Regions from separate parts of the Caproicibacterium argilliputei genome, predicted to be linked through region 3. Evidence: riboswitches for the same ligand, from Rfam matches in the RefSeq annotation. Region 3 holds a riboswitch; each other region holds the start of a gene.

Region 1 (5,817 bases), 1.1 Mb from region 3:
GGGCGGGGATTCCGTTCGTCTGCATTGAAACGGATTATACGAATGCCGATATCGAACAGATCAGAATTCGCCTGGAAGCTTTTTCTGAACTGCTGATGCAGACCGGAAGACTGTCCGCAGCAATATGAAAATGAATACTCACCAGTTTATAAACTCAAAGCGATTAAGGAGGAACTTATGTCATTCAGCTTTCTTTTACAAGAACTGCATCGAAAAGTTATGGAAAAAACAAAAGCGGCAAAAGCACACCGCGGAATAATAACCATCGTGATTGCCGCCATTCTTGTTACAATCGTTTTTTTCGCTGTCAAAGCAAATCTTGCGCAGAATCCAGCAGGCCGGACATTAACTCCCGTTAGCAGCACTACTCAAAGCGACGAAAGCACGACAATTCCAAACGGCGGTAATCAAAACGAAACCGCTATGCAGGCTAAGACGCTCAAGCGTATCGAAAATGTTGCCTCTATTTTGGGTATTGCCGTGTTGACATCGGGAGGCATGACAGTCTATTACAGAAAAAAGAAAAACCGCGTTAAACCGCTTCCGGTACTGCGGAGTGAGGAGGAAACACATTGAAGCAGCGTAAAATTACAGCTTTTCGTATCACATGTCTTCTGATTGCCGCTGCCGTGCTCGCTTTCCTTGGAAGCAGATACCGGATTATTATTTTATTGCTCAGCATCTTCAGTGCTCTAGTTTTTGGGCGTCTCTGGTGCGGCTATGTTTGTCCGCTGGGATTTTATCAGGAACTACTTTCAATGCTTCGGAAAAAACTGCATATTCCGACGTTCCACGTGTCATTAAAGGTGAAATCCTATTTGCGTCCGCTGAAATGGATCATACTTGTATATTTTCTGGCCAGCGTTTTGTTTTTTGGGCTGCGCCCAGTTATGTATATACGGCCCGACCTTTCCTTCAGCAGCGCAGATATGAGTATCTATAAAATCATTATTGTCGGTATTGTAACGGGAATTTGTTTTCTGAAAGAAAGGGCGTTCTGTAAATACTGCCCGCTAGGGACACTCCGGGGCTTTGTCAATAAAATCAGCTTCGGAAAAATTAAAAAGGACGGCACCGCGTGTACACACTGCCGCGCTTGTCTTGAATGCTGCCCAATGGATATCCGTTCTATTTATGAGGAGCGCAACAAATCCGATATCACTCACTCGGATTGTATCTACTGTATGAAATGCATTGAGGCATGCCCGGAGCAGGATGTGCTTTCCTTTACCCTGTTTGGGAAAAAGGTATTGTCCTCCAAACGTAATAGTAAGCAGGTGAAATAATGGAAGAGCGTACATTAGAACGTTATAAGCGAAATATTTCGCGTGTTTCGGCTGGTTCACTGAAACAGTTGACGTCCGCGCGGGATATTCCCGATGGGCTTGAATATTTTACGGATGTTCTTAATAGAACATTTGTCGATTTTAAGAAGGATGACAACGAGTACATAGGCAGCTACTGCGTGATGGTGCCAGATGAAATGATATACGCATTCGGCTACAGGCCACTTCGTTTATGCGCTGGGCACAGCGTTGCGGCAATGATCGGAGACGAGATCGTCCCGCGCGACGCTTGCCCGGTCTTGAAAGCAACCGCGGGATTTCATGCGATGCGCGTCATGCCAATCTATCAGCAGTGCAGGCTGGCGGTGCTGCCGATGACCTGCGACGGCAAACGGAAGAGCGCGGCGCTTTTGTCGCAGTATCTTCCGGTTATTCCCTTGCCGATTGAAATGGATAAGTCGGAGGAACGCTTTGCGCAGAACCTGCAAAACATGCATGCTCTCATGAAAAGTATTTCCAAAGAAACGGGCCGCAGGTTCTCCAACCGGAAACTGATTGAATCCTGCAAAAGCATTAATGCGGCACAGCAGGAAGCATATAAACTATACGGCTTGCTCTCATCCGACAATCCGCCTGTCACGGGTTCACAGGTTATGGCTGTGCTGAACAGCTATTGCTATGATACGCCGGAAAGCTGGGCGCAGCACGCGAAAATACTAAATGCCGGACTTTCCCAAAAAGCAGCTGCCATGCAGCCTTTGAAAAGGAAAAAGCCGCGTATCTTTATCGCAGGCTCTCCCATTACATTTCCAAACTATAAACTGCCGTTTTTGATGGAAGGTCTGGGGGCACAGATTGTCGGAGACGAGACGTGTATGGCGGGGAGGCTTTTATATGACCCCGTTGTTCCTGATGAGTACAGTACAGACGGCATCTTACGTGCGCTTACGGCGCGATATGTCTGCGCATGTACGTGTCCGGTATTCGAGCAGACGGACGATCGCCTCAGCAGTCTCACAGAAAAACTGCGTCAGACGAAAGCGGAGGGCGTTATTTATCATATCCTGCGCGGCTGCACGCCTTACGACTTCGAATTGTCCATGGTGGAACAGCTGGCAGATAAGCTTGATATTCCGGTTCTGCGTGTGGAAACAGATTTCTCCGCCGAGGATGCAGAACAGGTAAAAATCCGTCTGGAAGCGTTTGTTGAATTGATAGAACAAAGGAGATAAATACATGGGAAACTATTATGTGGGGCTGGATGCCGGTTCGACATACCTGAAAGCGGCATTGATAAAGGATAACTGTGTTTTAGGCGCTGAACTTCTTCCAACAGGCATCGACTGTGAGGAAACTGCGGGCAAATTGCTGGAAAAGATCTATGCAAGCCAAAGTATCACACGCAATGATATCGCCGTGATCACCGCAACCGGATACAGCAGGCGCAGTATCGGCCTCGCAGATGCCACAATTTCAGAAATCACCGCTCATGCCTGCGGTGTACAATTGACAGCCCCTGAAAACGTGCATCCGCGCTTGATCATTGATATCGGAGGCCAAGACAGCAAGATCATCAGCCTTGGCCCCGATGGACATATCGTTAATTTTACAATGAACGATAAATGCGCCGCTGGAACAGGAAAGTTCTTGGAGGTCGTGGCTGATCTTCTGGAAACTACCATTGATCAGATTGCTTCGCTTGCGAAAGAGAGTACAGACCCCTGTCAAATCAACAGCACCTGCGCCGTTTTCGCCCAGACGGAAGTGATCTCTCTTCTTGCTCAAAAGAAAAGCCGAAGTGATATCCTTGCAGGTATGCATATAGCCATGGCAAACCGTATCGCCAAAATGGCGCGTAAATATAAGTCGGATGGCGATGTGATGATGACCGGAGGCGGCGCAAAAAATGATGCGCTGCGCCTGGCACTGGAGGATGAGTTGATGTGTGATATTTATAAAGCCAATTATCCGCAGTACAACGGTGCAATTGGAGCTGCTTTAATTGGTATGCGGAATGCTGAAAAAGAATTTAAAAAGTCATGAAAGTCATGAGGGAACTGAAAACCACAAGGCACTATCCGGTAGTTCACTGGAAGGTAATGTGAAGATGGTGTTCCCTATACTTTAGGTGGCTTACAGTTGCAAATCGAACGTATCGGCCCCAGTCGGTGGTATTCAGTAACAAAATAATGCTAAGGGCAAACTTGCTGAAAGGCAAGGACGCAAAGCCGAGGGTCTAAAGTGCAACCGCATGATGACAGCCTGGCCACCGTGAAGTGCGTATTAGACCTGCCCTTTTTGCGGCAGGTCTTTTCATAAATGGGTATAAAAGGAAACCGTTACCCGCCCAACAAAAAAAACGTAAGTTTGGCGGGTCAGTTTTTATGCCTGAATAAACCATTTTCTTTTTCCCTCCAAGCTTACGGGTTTGGAGGGCTTTTCTATGCGTGTTCGATATGTTATGAGTTTCAGGCGACCGCTGTTTATCAGCGGTCGGGCGTGATGAAGCGGACATCTATCTGCTACATAGTTTCTTAATCGGTAACTCGTCAAAAAAAGTCTATGCTGCGCATGGGCGCAGAGCGGTTACAAACACGAACTGACAGAACGTGTTCAATACGAACATATCTACAAGAGTGTATCAACGGACGACTATGTCCGCTGGTGCGCTCTTTTTGCGTTTTTAAGGGATATTCCCCGCTGCAGATTGCCGCCTTCTTGTCCTTCGTTTTCAACCAAATTTTGAAAATCAGGAGGACAAGCATATGTCGGAAGATAAAAAATATACGATCCTTGTAAAACACCAGCGCGTCGAAGTCAGCAAAGCGGTCTATCACGCTTACCATAAAGCGCGGGAAGCGGAACGGTATCAGGATAAAGTTGCCCGTCAATTTGAGCTTTCTCTGGAACGCTTTCAGGAGGACGGCGTTCAAGTGGAGCTTCAACTTTCCATATATGAGCCTACCGTTGAGGACAGGCTCACCCAGCAAGAACAGTTGAAGAAATTGGGGCAAGCCCTTGCTGCCTTGAATTCTGAAGAAAAGCTGTTAATCCATGAGCTGTTTTTTAACGGACTGAGCGAACGCAATCTCTCCGCAAAAATCAACGTACCGCAGAAAACTATTAATGACAGGAAAAGAAAAATCCTGCTGAAGTTAAGAAATCTCATGGAAAATTAAAAACAATCCGCTCAACCCCCTCACTTTTTCCTTTATAGAAGTGAGGGGGATTTTTATCTCTCCCGTGTTCCTTGAAAAACACCGAAATCATTCGGTTATATCCAGCAGTTCAGATACATTAGCTGTTTCGCGTGATGAGCGAAAGCGGCGTCGGGAAACACGCCAAGACCACCTGCAGGCAAGTCAGAGCTGCCTGTCAAAACGATTGCATCAAAGGTGCCGAGCGGGAAATGTTTGACCGGAAAACGATCCGTGGTGGATCGTACCGCCAAGACCGGAACAGCCTATAATGATACTTCCGTCCAGCCACAGACATCGCAATGGGGGCGGTCGCCGGAGATCCCGGCGAGGGTGAGAGTCCCATGGCAGCCATTCGTCACGCTTGCGTGACGTTAACCACTGGCTGGTCTGAATTGACTGCCCCGGCTCCGGGAAGTAGTGTCGAATAGGAGCAGCCGAAAACGAAGAACAAGTCTGGCGGTTTCATGCCAGATACCATGAGGGTAGGCGTTTTGATACGTCTGCCCTTATGCATGTGCCATGAAGCCAATAATTGCGAAGGAGGATATCGATATGGATACAAAACGAAAAGCGTGGCTTTACTGCCGTATCGACGCGCCGGAGGATACCCACGGCGCTTTAAAAAAACAGAAGGAAAAACTGGACGGATATGCACGTCAAATGGACTTCGAGGTTGTCGGGGCTTCCGAAGACTTGAGCAGCGGTCTGGATTATAACCGCGCCGGCCTAAAAGACGCGATGGCCGCCGCCAAAGCGGGTGAAGTGGAGGCTTTGATTGTTCATTCCGCCATCCGTATCGATCGCGACACAGCGAAAACCGTTGACTTTCTCCGACAGCTCAACGACTGCGGCGTGAAGGTGTACTCTCCGCTGGAAGGAGAAATCTCCGTGGAGCGGCAGGCCAAACTTTCGTCTCCATTACTCGGTTAGGAGGCGTTCAACCATGACACAGAAACAGGTAACGAATGAAATCAAATATCGGATGGCTCGAAATTTTCTAGTATCCCTTTTAAAACAGGGAAAAATCACCTCGCGGGAATACGAAAAGGCTGAGGAATACGTAGTCAAAAAGTATCGCCCGGTGCTCCGGTCGATTTAGTGGATATTGTGATAGCTATTCCCGCGTCCATGTGGTAGTGTATGTGCTAATACCAAAAAGGTATCGAACCCACAAGAAAGGAGACAGTGAAAATGAATAGCGCATACGCTCAAACCGCTGCGGGAGCGGGCAGAAACGAGATGCCGGTTGCGTGTCGAAGCCTTCAACCGCCGCAAATTCAGGTGATTGAACCCGTTCGCCCGGTTTTGGGTTATCAGCCGGAAAAGCTGCG
Region 2 (5,817 bases), 260 kb from region 3:
AATCAAGACTATTTGACGCGCTTGCAGGATAACTTAACAAAAATTTACGACAGTTTAAAAGGATAAGGCAATTCTTCTTTCAGGACGCATCCTGCACAGTTTTGGCGGTTTTTTCCCGCTGTGGCTGTGCGGTGTGCGTCTTGATTTTTATTTTCCACATTATTATACTGGAAATAGAAAAGGACTGGAGGAGAAACACCTTGAAAGATTTTCGTCTGGATGCGATTGAAAGCCTGCATATTTTTGGGAGAACCAATGGTTGTGCCTATCCGCTCACTTTGTTTTGGTCCGGCAGCGGAATCGAAATGAATCTGAAAGCTGGGGAAGTCTGGCTCGAAGTAGAGACAGACTACGGCCCATTGGAGCCGTGGATCGCCGTTTTGGTGGATGACGCCCTTGTCAGCCGACAGATGCTGCCCAAAGGGCGGTATTGGCTGCCTATACTGCGAAGCATGGATGCAGAAATACCGCACAATGTCAAAATTCTGCGTGAGGTGCAGGCCATGCACGACGACCCAGCGAGTTATTTGCAGATTCACGCGGTGCGAACCGACGGTTCGTTTCTCCCTCTGCCGCCGAAACAGGGGAAGATTGAATTCATTGGGGACAGCCTGACCTCTGGGGAGGGTACTGTCGGCGCACAGAAGGAAATGCAGTGGAATTCTATGGTGTTCAGTTCGGTGTTTGATTATGCGTTTCAAACAGCGAACCGACTTCACGCTGACTTCCGCATTGTTTCCCAAAGCGGCTGGGGTTTTCTTTCCAGCTGGGACGGCAATCCGGCGTGCAACATTCCACAGTATTATGAGCAGGTTTGCGGAGTCCTGCAGGGAACGCATAATGCCGCTTTAGGTGCTTTTGCTCCTTATGATTTTGCCGGCTGGCAGCCGGATGTGGTTTCTATCTGTTTGGGTGCGAACGATGCCTCTGCGTTTGGCAAGCCCGCGGTTTATCGGGACGAAAAGGCCGGGCGGCTTTTTGCGCAGAAACAAAATGCAGACGGCACGCCGGAGGCTGCGTCCCGCGCTCGTTTAGAAAGCGCCATTACGGCATTTGGCAGAAAGATTCGACGCTGCAATCCGCAAGCGCACATTCTATGGGTCTGCGGGTTGCTAAAGACAGAGATTGACAGCATCCTGCGCGAAGCGGTCGAAACTTATGTGGCAGAGACAGCAGACAAGCACACCTCCCTGTTTATGCTGCCGGTTGCGGATACTGCCACTATGGGCTCCCGCGAGCATCCGGGCTATGCGTGTCACAAAGCAGCGGCAGAGCAGTTAGCTGTGGAAATCAAGCATTATTTGTAAACGCATCTCTGCGGCAGTCTGTCAAAACAGTTATCCGAAAAATCGGAGCAAATCGAAACAAGAAGGATTTTTCACACAAGGTCTGACAGACCGCCGAAAAAGCAAAATGATGTTCCAATGCAGCCCCGCTGGGGCGGCGTTGGAACTGGTTTGGGAGGAGCCTGTTATGAATGCGGAAAATCTTTTGTCATTTGAGGACATCCCCACGCTGGAGCGTGAGCAGATTCAAAGGAACGCAGCGGTGATTCCGGTGCAGGCCGGTTCGCTGAATGTATCAAAGGTTGCAAAAAAATACCATATTCTTGCGGTTGCGCAGGGGTGTGTGCGGGTTTATTTGCTGGCAGAAGATGGCAAAGAAATTACGCTTTGCCGGATGACACAAGGGTCGTTTTGCGAGTACATACCGGAAACTTTCAGCGTGGAAGCTCCACAGTATGAAGTCTTGTGCCAGGCAGAGCCAAACACAGCGCTTTTCTGTATTCCGGCACACCTGCACCGCTGCCTGATGAATGCCTCGGTGCCCTACTTGAAATGCCAGATGCACCTGCAGCGCAGGTGCTTTTCGCGGGTGATCGCACTGCTGAATGAAATGCTTTCCCGCCGGCTGGAAAGCCGCGTGGCGTCGTTCCTTTTGGAAGAAAGCCGTCTGCAGGGGACTGCGCACCTCAAGATTACCCATGAAATGATTGCTCGCCATTTAGGCAGCGCACGCGAAGTCATTACCCGCGTGCTGAAAGATTTGCAGAAAAGCGGTGCTTTAGCGCTTCACCGCGGTTCCATACAGTTAACAGATATCAAAAAATTGCAGGAAATCCTATAAACTCTCATTTGGCGGAGAAGACTTCACAAAGACGGATTACAAGCTGTGCATATTGCGCGCACAAAAAAGGAAAATCTAATTTATTTTTTGCATTTCGGAAAAATGAATCACCACTTCCCACAAATCGAAAGGGAAACAGCCATTTGCGTAACTTTGTTACATACAAATTAGCAAATTTGTGGTACGATATCTTTGTCACCAAGATACAACATCTGCCAGAAGTGCAGAACCTGTACAGCAAATTTGTAAAAGCAAAGCCGATGAGAATCGGTGACGCAAAGCTATAGGGCCCCTCACCAAGAGGCGGCAGCCAGTTGCCAAAACAGAAACGATTTTTTGTCGTTTTCATGTTTTGGCTTTTTTCTTGCTTATTTTCAACTGGAATAGGGGGTGGGCGGCGTATGAATCTGTGCAAAATCAAAAGAATGGGCGGCAGGCTGAAGCGCTTCCTTTGCATGACGCTGAGCCTTTCTGTCCTGTTCTGTACCGTGTCCGTTGCTTTCGCGGGCACTTCCGCCCATGCAGCCGATTCCGAATCAGAGCTGACACCGCTTTCGATTGCCGAGGGACTGGGCAATGCGCGCTATTTCGGCATTGTCGCCAACACCCTTTCAAATCCAAATAACTTGAATGTAGAAGCAAACTTGGCGGTACAAAATTTTACCGGCAGCTATGGGGAAGTCGGCAACACGCATAACTGGAGTCAGGACACCGGTTCTTCGGCAGGCTCCGCCGTTTTAAACCTTACAGTACCGAAAGGGAATTACGAATTTTGTGTTTATCAGGATGAAGCAGCAAAAACAGCGGTCGGGCAGCCATTCTGGGTGGAATCCACTCAAAAAGAGACCGTGCAGAAAACGATTACAGGGCTGAAGCCGGGACAAACGTATTATGTGTATTTGCTGCAGAATGGAACAGCGAATACAAAGGTCGGCACAAAGTTTCAGGTTGCGGCTGGCTCGGATTCGGAAAAGTATGCAAATATAAACTACATAGAAGACTTTGACGTCACAAATGGCACAACTCTAAAAGTGAAAGATATTTCTCAATCTTTACCCGGCAAAGTGTATTTCGGCAGTCAAGTGCAGTTGAACGGTCCCGACAATCCGGGTGGAAACAAAGGCTCTGCAGTTGACAAGAAGAGCAAGTGCTTTCTAGCAATCGACCAGCTTTCAGCTGTGACAAATGAAAAGTTTCCCGTTGAACTTGGTACAGAAAACGGTTCATTTGCAAAAAAAACTTTCGACCAATTAAATAGCCTGTCGCAAAAACTAAGCAAGGTGTCGGATTCCTCAAAGGATGCGGCAGTAAAGGTGCTGAATATAACGCCGGAATCTTCATGGCGGTGGGATGGTTCCGAAACTGTTTCTGCGGAGCAAGTCCATCAGGATTTTAATGAAGTGCTTAATTACTCTAACTGGAACGACCTCGCAAATGATGGTGTTTCTCTCGAAAACTCCCAGTATTTAGTAATCAATCTCCACCTGCCTGCGGGCTGCAGTTCCGTTGAACTGCCGCAGGTAACCATCGGCGGCATCAATGCGGGTTCCGGATACAACGCCATTGCCCGACGAATCTTGTGGAATTTCTGTACGGATTCGGGAAGCCTTTCTGGAAATTTGCAGATTTTATCATCTCCGCAGGCCGGCGTGTTGGGAACACTCCTTGCACCCGAGGCAAAAATCACCCTTCAGGATTGCGCTGTTACCGGTGCGGTGTATGCCAACACCGTCACAGTCCAATGCGGCGGCGGTTTAAAATGTGCGACATTTCAGGCCGGAAGCACAGCGGAAGCCGCGGTGACTGTGCCGGATCCAACCGTGCAGGTCACGTTCAACAAAACAGCGAAAATGCTTTCAGATGGTCGGACAGCCCAAATTACGCTAAGCCGTTCCGGCCGGATTCAGAACTACACGTCACAGCGAGATGCCGAAGTTATCATGATGATGGATCGTTCCACCAGTATGAAACTTTCGGTGGATGGAAAAAAGCACGCCAACGATACAAATTTACTGGATGATGTGGGAAATCCGGATTACAAAATATTTGCGAAGGATTCGAGGCTGGCACTGCTTCAGGGCGCGACACAAAACTTCTTAACAAAACTGACAGAGTGCAATTCCAAGCTATCACAAAATAAACAAATACCGGTGTCAGTTGGCACTTTTTGTTGGAGCAAAGATGCTATTAATGGGGATTCTAATTATTACAAAGATGACCCGATGAATACAGCGGATTATAATCTCATTCATAATTCGGATGGTACGAGGAATAAGGACTATGCTAAATACACACCGAAAGGAACAGCGTTTCAGGGGACTTTTTTGAACGCCTTTACAACTCCTGTAAGTGCCGCAGCGCAGGTTTCCAAAATTTATCCCGCCCCATATACCTGCCTGGACGCAGCGATTGATTTGGTGGCAGAAACGGTACAAGCGCACGCTAATGACGGTAAGCGAAAGTTTGTGATTTTTATTTCTGACGGGGAACCCAATGGACCGAATGTGAAAAATGCAAGTGCCGCGGCGCAGCGCATGAAAGAAAAAGGGCTTTCTGACCGCAGTGATACTTCCATTTACAGCGCCTTTATCGGCAGCAGTGAGGAAGGCGAAGCGACTATGAAAGCATTGGCCAGTCAACCGGAAAATTACTTGCTGGTTCAGGATGAAGACGGTTTAAACAATGTTTTTCAAAAGCTAGAAGAGGGTGTACTGTCTTATGCTTTTGATAACAGTACCACGGTGACCGATACGCTGCCGAATTATCTCATGCTGACAGATGCCCAACAGAAAGCCATCGAGCAGCAGGGCGGCACAGTTCAAGTGGATTCTAAGGGCCAGACCACCATTACATGGAAAAACTTATCCCTCAGCCAAGCTTCGCAAGACATTACATTTGAAGCAACTGCCAAGAGTGATTATTTTGCAAGTCCGGACGGGCAGACTGTGCCGACCAATGTGTCCGCATCGCTGACTTATACGGATCCGGTTACGAAGAACGTACAAACGAAAACAACCGATTCTCCACAGGTCACAATTTCCGGAACGGCTGCGCTTACCGGCGGGGAGCAGACGATTGCACGCGGCGAAAAAGTGGATTTAACGAGCCTGTCGGCATTCAAAAATTCCAACAAAGCGGTTTATGGTACGGGAGATGTGGCGGGCTTTACAACGACACCCGGTACCCTGACAGGCTTTACATGGGAAATTTTGGACACGGATAAAAAAACGGTTTTGGCAACATCAGAAAACGGGAAAAAGTGGAAAAATAAAAAGGGAAAGCAAGTCCAAGTTTCCCCGACAGAAACAACAACCTATTATTTACGCGTTTATAACAAAAACCTTTATAAAAACGCAAAGAGCTGTGTGGTGGAAAAAGACTTTGATCAGACGGTGCCGCTAAAAATTATGGTTCCGTGCACCGGCAGCATCACCATTCAAAAAACATTAAAAGAGGGAAAAGGAAGTCTGCAGAAAGCGTTTACCGTGCAAGTTCGCTGCGCTGAAAATGGATACGCAGTGGATTTGCCGCTGACGGCAGGAACAATAGGCGGCTTGCAGCTGTCTCATCTGCAGCCCGGTACTTATACCATTCATGAAGTGGTTCCGCAGGATTACCGGTTTGTCAGTGCACAGGGAGCCGACGCGGTTCAAGGCTCCGCCGATACCTATCAGGTAACAATTTCTGCGA
Region 3 (5,817 bases):
AATCCATCAAAAACGTGGGAAAGCATCCCCTCGGTATCCTCATATCGAGCGGGAGCAGTTGGGCGATCAAACCATTCCTGATGCTGGGGCTGGCGACTCTCTTTCTTAAAATCGTATTCAGCGCCTTTATCCCCGCCGCCCTGGCGCAAAATTTTGTTACAGGCGCGGTCCTGTTGGGGACGGCTCCCTGCACTGCGATGGTGTTTGTCTGGAGCAATCTCGCCAAAGGCGACCCGGCGCACACCCTTGTACAGGTTTCGGTCAATGATCTGCTGATTCTTGTTCTGTTTGTCCCACTGGTTTCTTTCCTGCTCGGCGTAAACAACGTTCAGATCCCCTGGAATACCCTTGTTTTCTCAGTCGTGCTTTTCGTCGTGGTCCCCTTGGTCGGCGGCGCTGTTACACGAGTTACAATGATCAAAAAAATGGGAGAAACGGCTTTCAATGAAAAATTCGTTTCCAAGTTTGACAATGTAACGACGCTGGGCCTGCTGCTGACTTTAATCATCATTTTTTCATTCCAAGGCAACATTCTCTTGGAAAAACCGCTTTATGTTCTGATGATTGCCGTACCGCTGATCCTCCAGAATCTTATCTCCTCTACGTTTACCTATTTGCTGTGCAAATGGACAAAACAGCCGCACAATATAGCGGCGCCGGCATCCCTGATTGCCGCTTCCGACTTCTTTGAACTTTCAGTCGCGGTAGCAATCTCGCTGTTCGGCCCAAACTCGCCGGTCGTGCTGGCCTGCACCGTCGGCGTCCTTACGGAAGTCCCTGTGATGCTGATGCTTGTCAGAATCATTACGAAAACCAAAGACTGGTATTACAAAGGCTGGCATTCTAAACCTGCCGTTCACAACTAATTTTATTTCAGGAGATGTCTGATATGAAAAAAATGCAGATTTTTGAGCCTGCCATGTGCTGCCCGACCGGGCTGTGCGGCGTTGGGGTCGACCCCGAACTGCTCAGGGTTTCCACCGTGCTGAACACGCTCAAGAAAAACGGGGTTACGGTCGAAAGATTTAATCTGTCCAGCGCGCCGCAGCAATTCATGAGCAACAGGGCCGTCAACCACTTTATCAACACAAAGGGCGTTGATGGGCTGCCCGTCACTGTTTTGGACGGAGAAATCGTGATTGCGGGCCGGTATCCGACCAATGAAGAGTTCGCCGACCTGCTCGGAGTTCCGGAAACTCTGTTCGGCGGAAAGCCGAAGACTGTCAAGGTCACTCCGAGAAGGTCGGGCGGATGCGGTTGCTCGGGAGGAAAGTGCTGCTGATTTGGTTCATACTTTCTGCTGAGAAAGAGATTTGGCACTTTTAACAAGATGATAGGAGCATATCTTCCCGAATCAGTTATGTGAATTTTTCACAAGGGACGAGGATGCTCCTTATCTTTTTATCGAAAATTGGAGGTTATCATCATGGAGAATTTTAATCCACAATCGATCAGGTTGACAAAATATCTATTTTACACGGGAAAAGGTGGAGTTGGAAAAACATCGACGGCGTGTGCTACGGCCGTTACCCTTGCGGATAGCGGAAAAAAGGCCCTTTTAATCAGCACGGACCCCGCCTCGAATTTACAGGACGTTTTCCATACGGAGCTTACAAACAAAGGGGTTGCAATTAAAGAGGTCCCCAATTTGATTGTTTCTAATCTTGATCCTATACAGGCAGCAGCTGAATACAGAGAAAGTGTCATCGATCCTTATCGCGGCAAGCTGCCCGATGTTGTAATCAGAAATATGGAGGAACAGCTATCCGGTTCGTGTACGGTAGAGATCGCTGCTTTTAATGAATTTTCAAAATTCATTACGGATGAAACGGTGCAGAAAGAATATGACCATATCCTGTTTGACACCGCCCCGACAGGGCATACCCTCCGGATGTTGCAACTGCCGTCTGCGTGGAGTAATTTCATCAGCGAAAACACACACGGGGCTTCCTGTTTAGGCCAGCTTTCGGGATTGGAAAGTAAAAAAGCAGTTTACAAAAAAGCCGTTGAAACCCTGTCCGATGGAAAGCTGACGACGCTGATTCTTGTTTCACGTCCGGAAGAAGCGCCTTTGAAAGAAGCGGAACGGGCATCCAGAGAACTGGCGGAGATCGGAATCAAAAATCAGACACTGGTGATCAACGGCGTGCTGACTTCCTATGACGACAGCGTTTCCGAGAGCCTGTATCGGAAACAACAGGATGCGCTTCGGAGTATACCACAAGGTTTGAAAAATTTGGCCACATACCGAATTCCGCTGCGGGCTTATAACATCACCGGAATTAATAATGTCAGGGCTTTTCTGACCCAGGATCAGTATAAGGTCCGCGATGAAAAAGTCAGGGCTAAATCGATTCCTCATCTGGAAGATGTCATTGACGATCTGTATCGCACGAATAAAAAGGTCATCTTTACCATGGGGAAAGGCGGTGTCGGGAAAACCACTGTTGCGGCTGCGATTGCACTGGGCCTTTCAAAAAGAGGAAGGAAGGTTCATCTGACTACGACGGACCCGGCCGGACACCTGAAATCTGTAATCAGCGAGGCCAGCGGCATCACCATGAGCCGTATTGATGAACAAGCCGAACTGAAAAAATATCAGGAAGAAGTACTTTCCAAGGCAAAAAAGACCATGTCCGCTGATGATATCGCTTATATCGAGGAGGATCTACGTTCTCCCTGTACGCAGGAAATCGCGGTATTCCGGGCTTTTGCCGAAGTTGTAGAGAAAGCGGAAAACCAGACCGTCGTGATCGATACCGCTCCGACAGGACATACCCTTTTGTTGCTGGATTCCACACAAAGCTACAATCAGGAGATCAAACGCTCCCAGGGCGAAATCCCCGAATCCGCACGGAAGCTTCTGCCGCGCCTCCGCAATCCTGATGAAACCGAGGTCATTATTGTGACTTTGGCCGAGGATACGCCCGTCTATGAAGCACTGCGCTTGGAGGAAGATTTAAAGCGCGCCGGCATCGAAGTGAAATGGTGGGTCATCAATTCGTCCTTCTATCGGACCGGTACAACAAATCAAATACTTTCCGCAAAGGTGAGCAACGAAATCGAGTGGATCAACAAGGTGGATGAACATTCTAAGGGGAATTTTGCGGTAATTGCATGGAGTGCTGAGGAAATCAAAGGAGATAAGCTGCTTACAATATAAGCCAGCACTTTCCAATTGGACGATGGTGTCATTATAAAGATATCATAAAATAATAGAACTGGAGAAATGAAAGATGAAAATTACAGAAGAAGCAAAATCTTTGATTCAGGCGGCATTTGATTCCAATGATTGTGACTGTTTAAAAGTATCACAGCAGCAATCCTGCTGCGGCACCTCCTTGCAATTTGAACTGATCAAATTACAAGGAGGCGAGAAGTCCATCTTCATTGACGGGGTCCCTGTTATGATGGATGACCAGACTCAAACAAGGACAGAGGTTGTGACACTTGCAGCGGAAAATGGTGAGTTGACCATTCAGGACGATCAGTCATGCTGCTGTTGATGGAAACAGTAATATAGAATCCCCCACTCCCTGCAAGTCATGTGCGCCTATCATACGGAAGCACAAGCCAAAAGACGTTAAAACAACAAAAGAGTCAAGCCAAGGGCAAACCCATTTAACGATGGGGACGCAAAGCCATAGGGTCTAAAGTGCGTAAAGCGCGCTATGACAGCCTGGCTGCCGGAAGTCGCAACCTGTAAACCTGTCCTTTTACGGGCCAGGCTTTCATCGTTTTCATAGCTTCTAACGGATAATTTGAGCAAAGATCATTTATGGCCCTGCTATGTTCCTTGGCGAAAGGGGAAACCATGAGTATTCTTTACTCCTTCCTCTTCCGGAGGCTGAAATAAAGACGGCGAATTCCGTACAGACTCGCCTCCATTAACTAAATATATTCAAAAATCAGCATTTTGCCCGGGACGGCAAAGTGCTGATTTTTTATTTTCGACAACAAAAACTCTGCCTCGACCGTTAAAGAACAGTTTCGATTTTAAGCCCTTTTCTTCTCGTAGAAGTGTGCCAAATCGGCATTGCCGATCTCCTCCGCTTGTTCTTCATTTCCGGATTTCAACAATCACGAAATGGAGGACAAGCCTATGGCGAAGTATCAGAAAAAGGAAAATTACCGGGAAAAATATCCCGACGTGAGCAAAGAGATCATTGAGGTCTTGGAGAGAAGCGACCGCCTGATGGAGTACCAGCAGTACGACATCAAAGTCGAACGGTGCAGGATCGATTATACTGGCGGCACCATTACATACATCCCCAGCCGGGAGGACTCCTATGAACGGCTTCTGGAAGAAAACAGGCAGTTCGCCGCTGCAGGCGAGAGTGTGGACGAGGCCGCGGTGAAAGCTGTGATGATCGAAAAGATGCTGAACTGCCTCAAAAGTCTTGCTCCGGAGGAACAATTACTGATCGCCGCTTTGTTTTTCAAAGACAAAAGCGAGCGTCAGCTATCCAGAGAAACCGGTATACCTCAGCGGACGATCCACGACAGAAAGACAAAAGTCTTGACGAAATTAAAAAAACTTATGGAAAAGTGAAAATTTTTCCGCTCAACCCCCTCGCTCAACGTGGAAATAAGTGAGGGGGTTTCCTCTTCTTTGTTCTTTGAAAAAATTTATATCCGGCAGCATAAATACATGAGCTGTCCGGCCGTGATGAGCGGCAGCGACATTGACGGGCGCGCCAGGACTACCTGCGGATGGGTGACAGACATCCGTCGAACCGATGGCATCGAAGGCGACGAGCGGCAAAGCCCGGTTATAAAACAGCCTGCGGTGGGTTGTTTCGCAATGAAACGGACAGTGCCAACGCTACTTCCGTCCAGCCACAGATTCAAGCAATGGGGGCGGCTCGCAGAGATCCTGGGAGAGGTGAAATTCCTATGGCGTTTGCCTGACCGGCAAACCGTTTATGCCGCCGCCCTCGCTTCGGGAAGCAGTGCCGAATAGAAGCATTGAAATGAAGAACAAGCAAGTTGTTTGAACTTAGAAACTACGCGGCAGGACAATTGCGCCCTGCCGCGCCCTTGTGAGGTCAAACCGCATCATTCAGAAACAGGGGGCTTTATATGGAACAGAAAAAAAGAGCGTGGCTGTATTGCCGCATTGACGCGCCGGAGGATGCCCACGGTATGCTGAAAGGCCAGAAAAAAGGACTCTATGACTATGCGGATCAGATGGGATTCATCGTTGTTGGCTGTTCCGAGGATTTGGGAGGCGGCCTGAAATATAATCGCCCCGGCCTGATTGAAGTCGAACATGTCGCTGAACAAGGCAGGATGGACGTCTTATTGGTAAAACAACTGAGCCGCCTCGGGAGAGACTCGGCACAAACGCTGGATTTTCTCCGGAAGCTGGAACAATCGAATATCAGGCTTTATTCACCCCTGGAAGGCGAAATCGGGCTGTTCAAAGACATCCATGCGATCCATAGGCTCACGATGGACGTGAAAGGGGAGGTCCCGTCATGAAAACAAAACAGTTGGATAGAAAGACAGAAACCATAGAGATACAAATAAACGGGATATCTGTCACATTGTTTTTTACTGCGGAGCCGAACAAGGAAGCGGCTGATTTCATAAAAAAGGCTTTGATAAATGCTTACGTAATTAAGACAGCATAATCCCAAAATACAATTTAAAGGCGGTTTTTTCTAATGTAATATGTAATATGCGAAAAATCAGCTATTTATATAGCTTTTCCCTGCTTTGTGTGAGATAATGGCGTTGGCAAAAAGCCAACTGCTCCTTGACAATTGAATAGATCAAGTGTCCGGTCTCTCACACAAAACACCAACGATATGA

The links. A riboswitch is a leader RNA that binds a small molecule or an ion and turns the genes downstream of it on or off. The one in region 3 is predicted to bind cyclic di-GMP.
Region 1: it holds a riboswitch for cyclic di-GMP, as region 3 does, so the genes downstream of both, PXC00_RS12925 (sigma-70 family RNA polymerase sigma factor) here and PXC00_RS07870 (sigma factor-like helix-turn-helix DNA-binding protein) in region 3, are expected to answer to the same signal.
Region 2: it holds a riboswitch for cyclic di-GMP, as region 3 does, so the genes downstream of both, PXC00_RS06515 (VWA domain-containing protein) here and PXC00_RS07870 (sigma factor-like helix-turn-helix DNA-binding protein) in region 3, are expected to answer to the same signal.

Annotation. Positions count from the first base shown of each region.
Region 1 covers NZ_CP135996.1:2,691,590-2,697,406, reverse strand. Annotated here, with positions in the region: gene PXC00_RS12950 (2-hydroxyacyl-CoA dehydratase family protein) at 1-128, shown strand, start outside; gene PXC00_RS12945 (hypothetical protein) at 178-576, shown strand; gene PXC00_RS12940 (4Fe-4S binding protein) at 573-1,286, shown strand; gene PXC00_RS12935 (2-hydroxyacyl-CoA dehydratase subunit D) at 1,286-2,518, shown strand; gene PXC00_RS12930 (acyl-CoA dehydratase activase) at 2,523-3,329, shown strand; cyclic di-GMP riboswitch class I at 3,474-3,560, shown strand; gene PXC00_RS12925 (sigma-70 family RNA polymerase sigma factor) at 4,052-4,465, shown strand; gene PXC00_RS12920 (recombinase family protein) at 5,039-5,416, shown strand; gene PXC00_RS12915 (SHOCT domain-containing protein) at 5,430-5,585, shown strand; gene PXC00_RS12910 (recombinase family protein) at 5,678-5,817, shown strand, end outside.
Region 2 covers NZ_CP135996.1:1,341,119-1,346,935, forward strand. Annotated here, with positions in the region: gene PXC00_RS06500 (metal ABC transporter substrate-binding protein) at 1-66, shown strand, start outside; gene PXC00_RS06505 (SGNH/GDSL hydrolase family protein) at 201-1,307, shown strand; gene PXC00_RS06510 (Crp/Fnr family transcriptional regulator) at 1,474-2,127, shown strand; cyclic di-GMP riboswitch class I at 2,368-2,449, shown strand; gene PXC00_RS06515 (VWA domain-containing protein) at 2,529-5,817, shown strand, end outside.
Region 3 covers NZ_CP135996.1:1,604,934-1,610,750, forward strand. Annotated here, with positions in the region: gene arsB (ACR3 family arsenite efflux transporter) at 1-866, shown strand, start outside; gene arsD (arsenite efflux transporter metallochaperone ArsD) at 890-1,282, shown strand; gene arsA (arsenical pump-driving ATPase) at 1,427-3,163, shown strand; gene PXC00_RS07865 (hypothetical protein) at 3,237-3,506, shown strand; cyclic di-GMP riboswitch class I at 3,601-3,691, shown strand; gene PXC00_RS07870 (sigma factor-like helix-turn-helix DNA-binding protein) at 4,103-4,552, shown strand; gene PXC00_RS07875 (hypothetical protein) at 4,613-4,963, shown strand; gene PXC00_RS07880 (recombinase family protein) at 5,083-5,484, shown strand; gene PXC00_RS07885 (hypothetical protein) at 5,481-5,636, shown strand.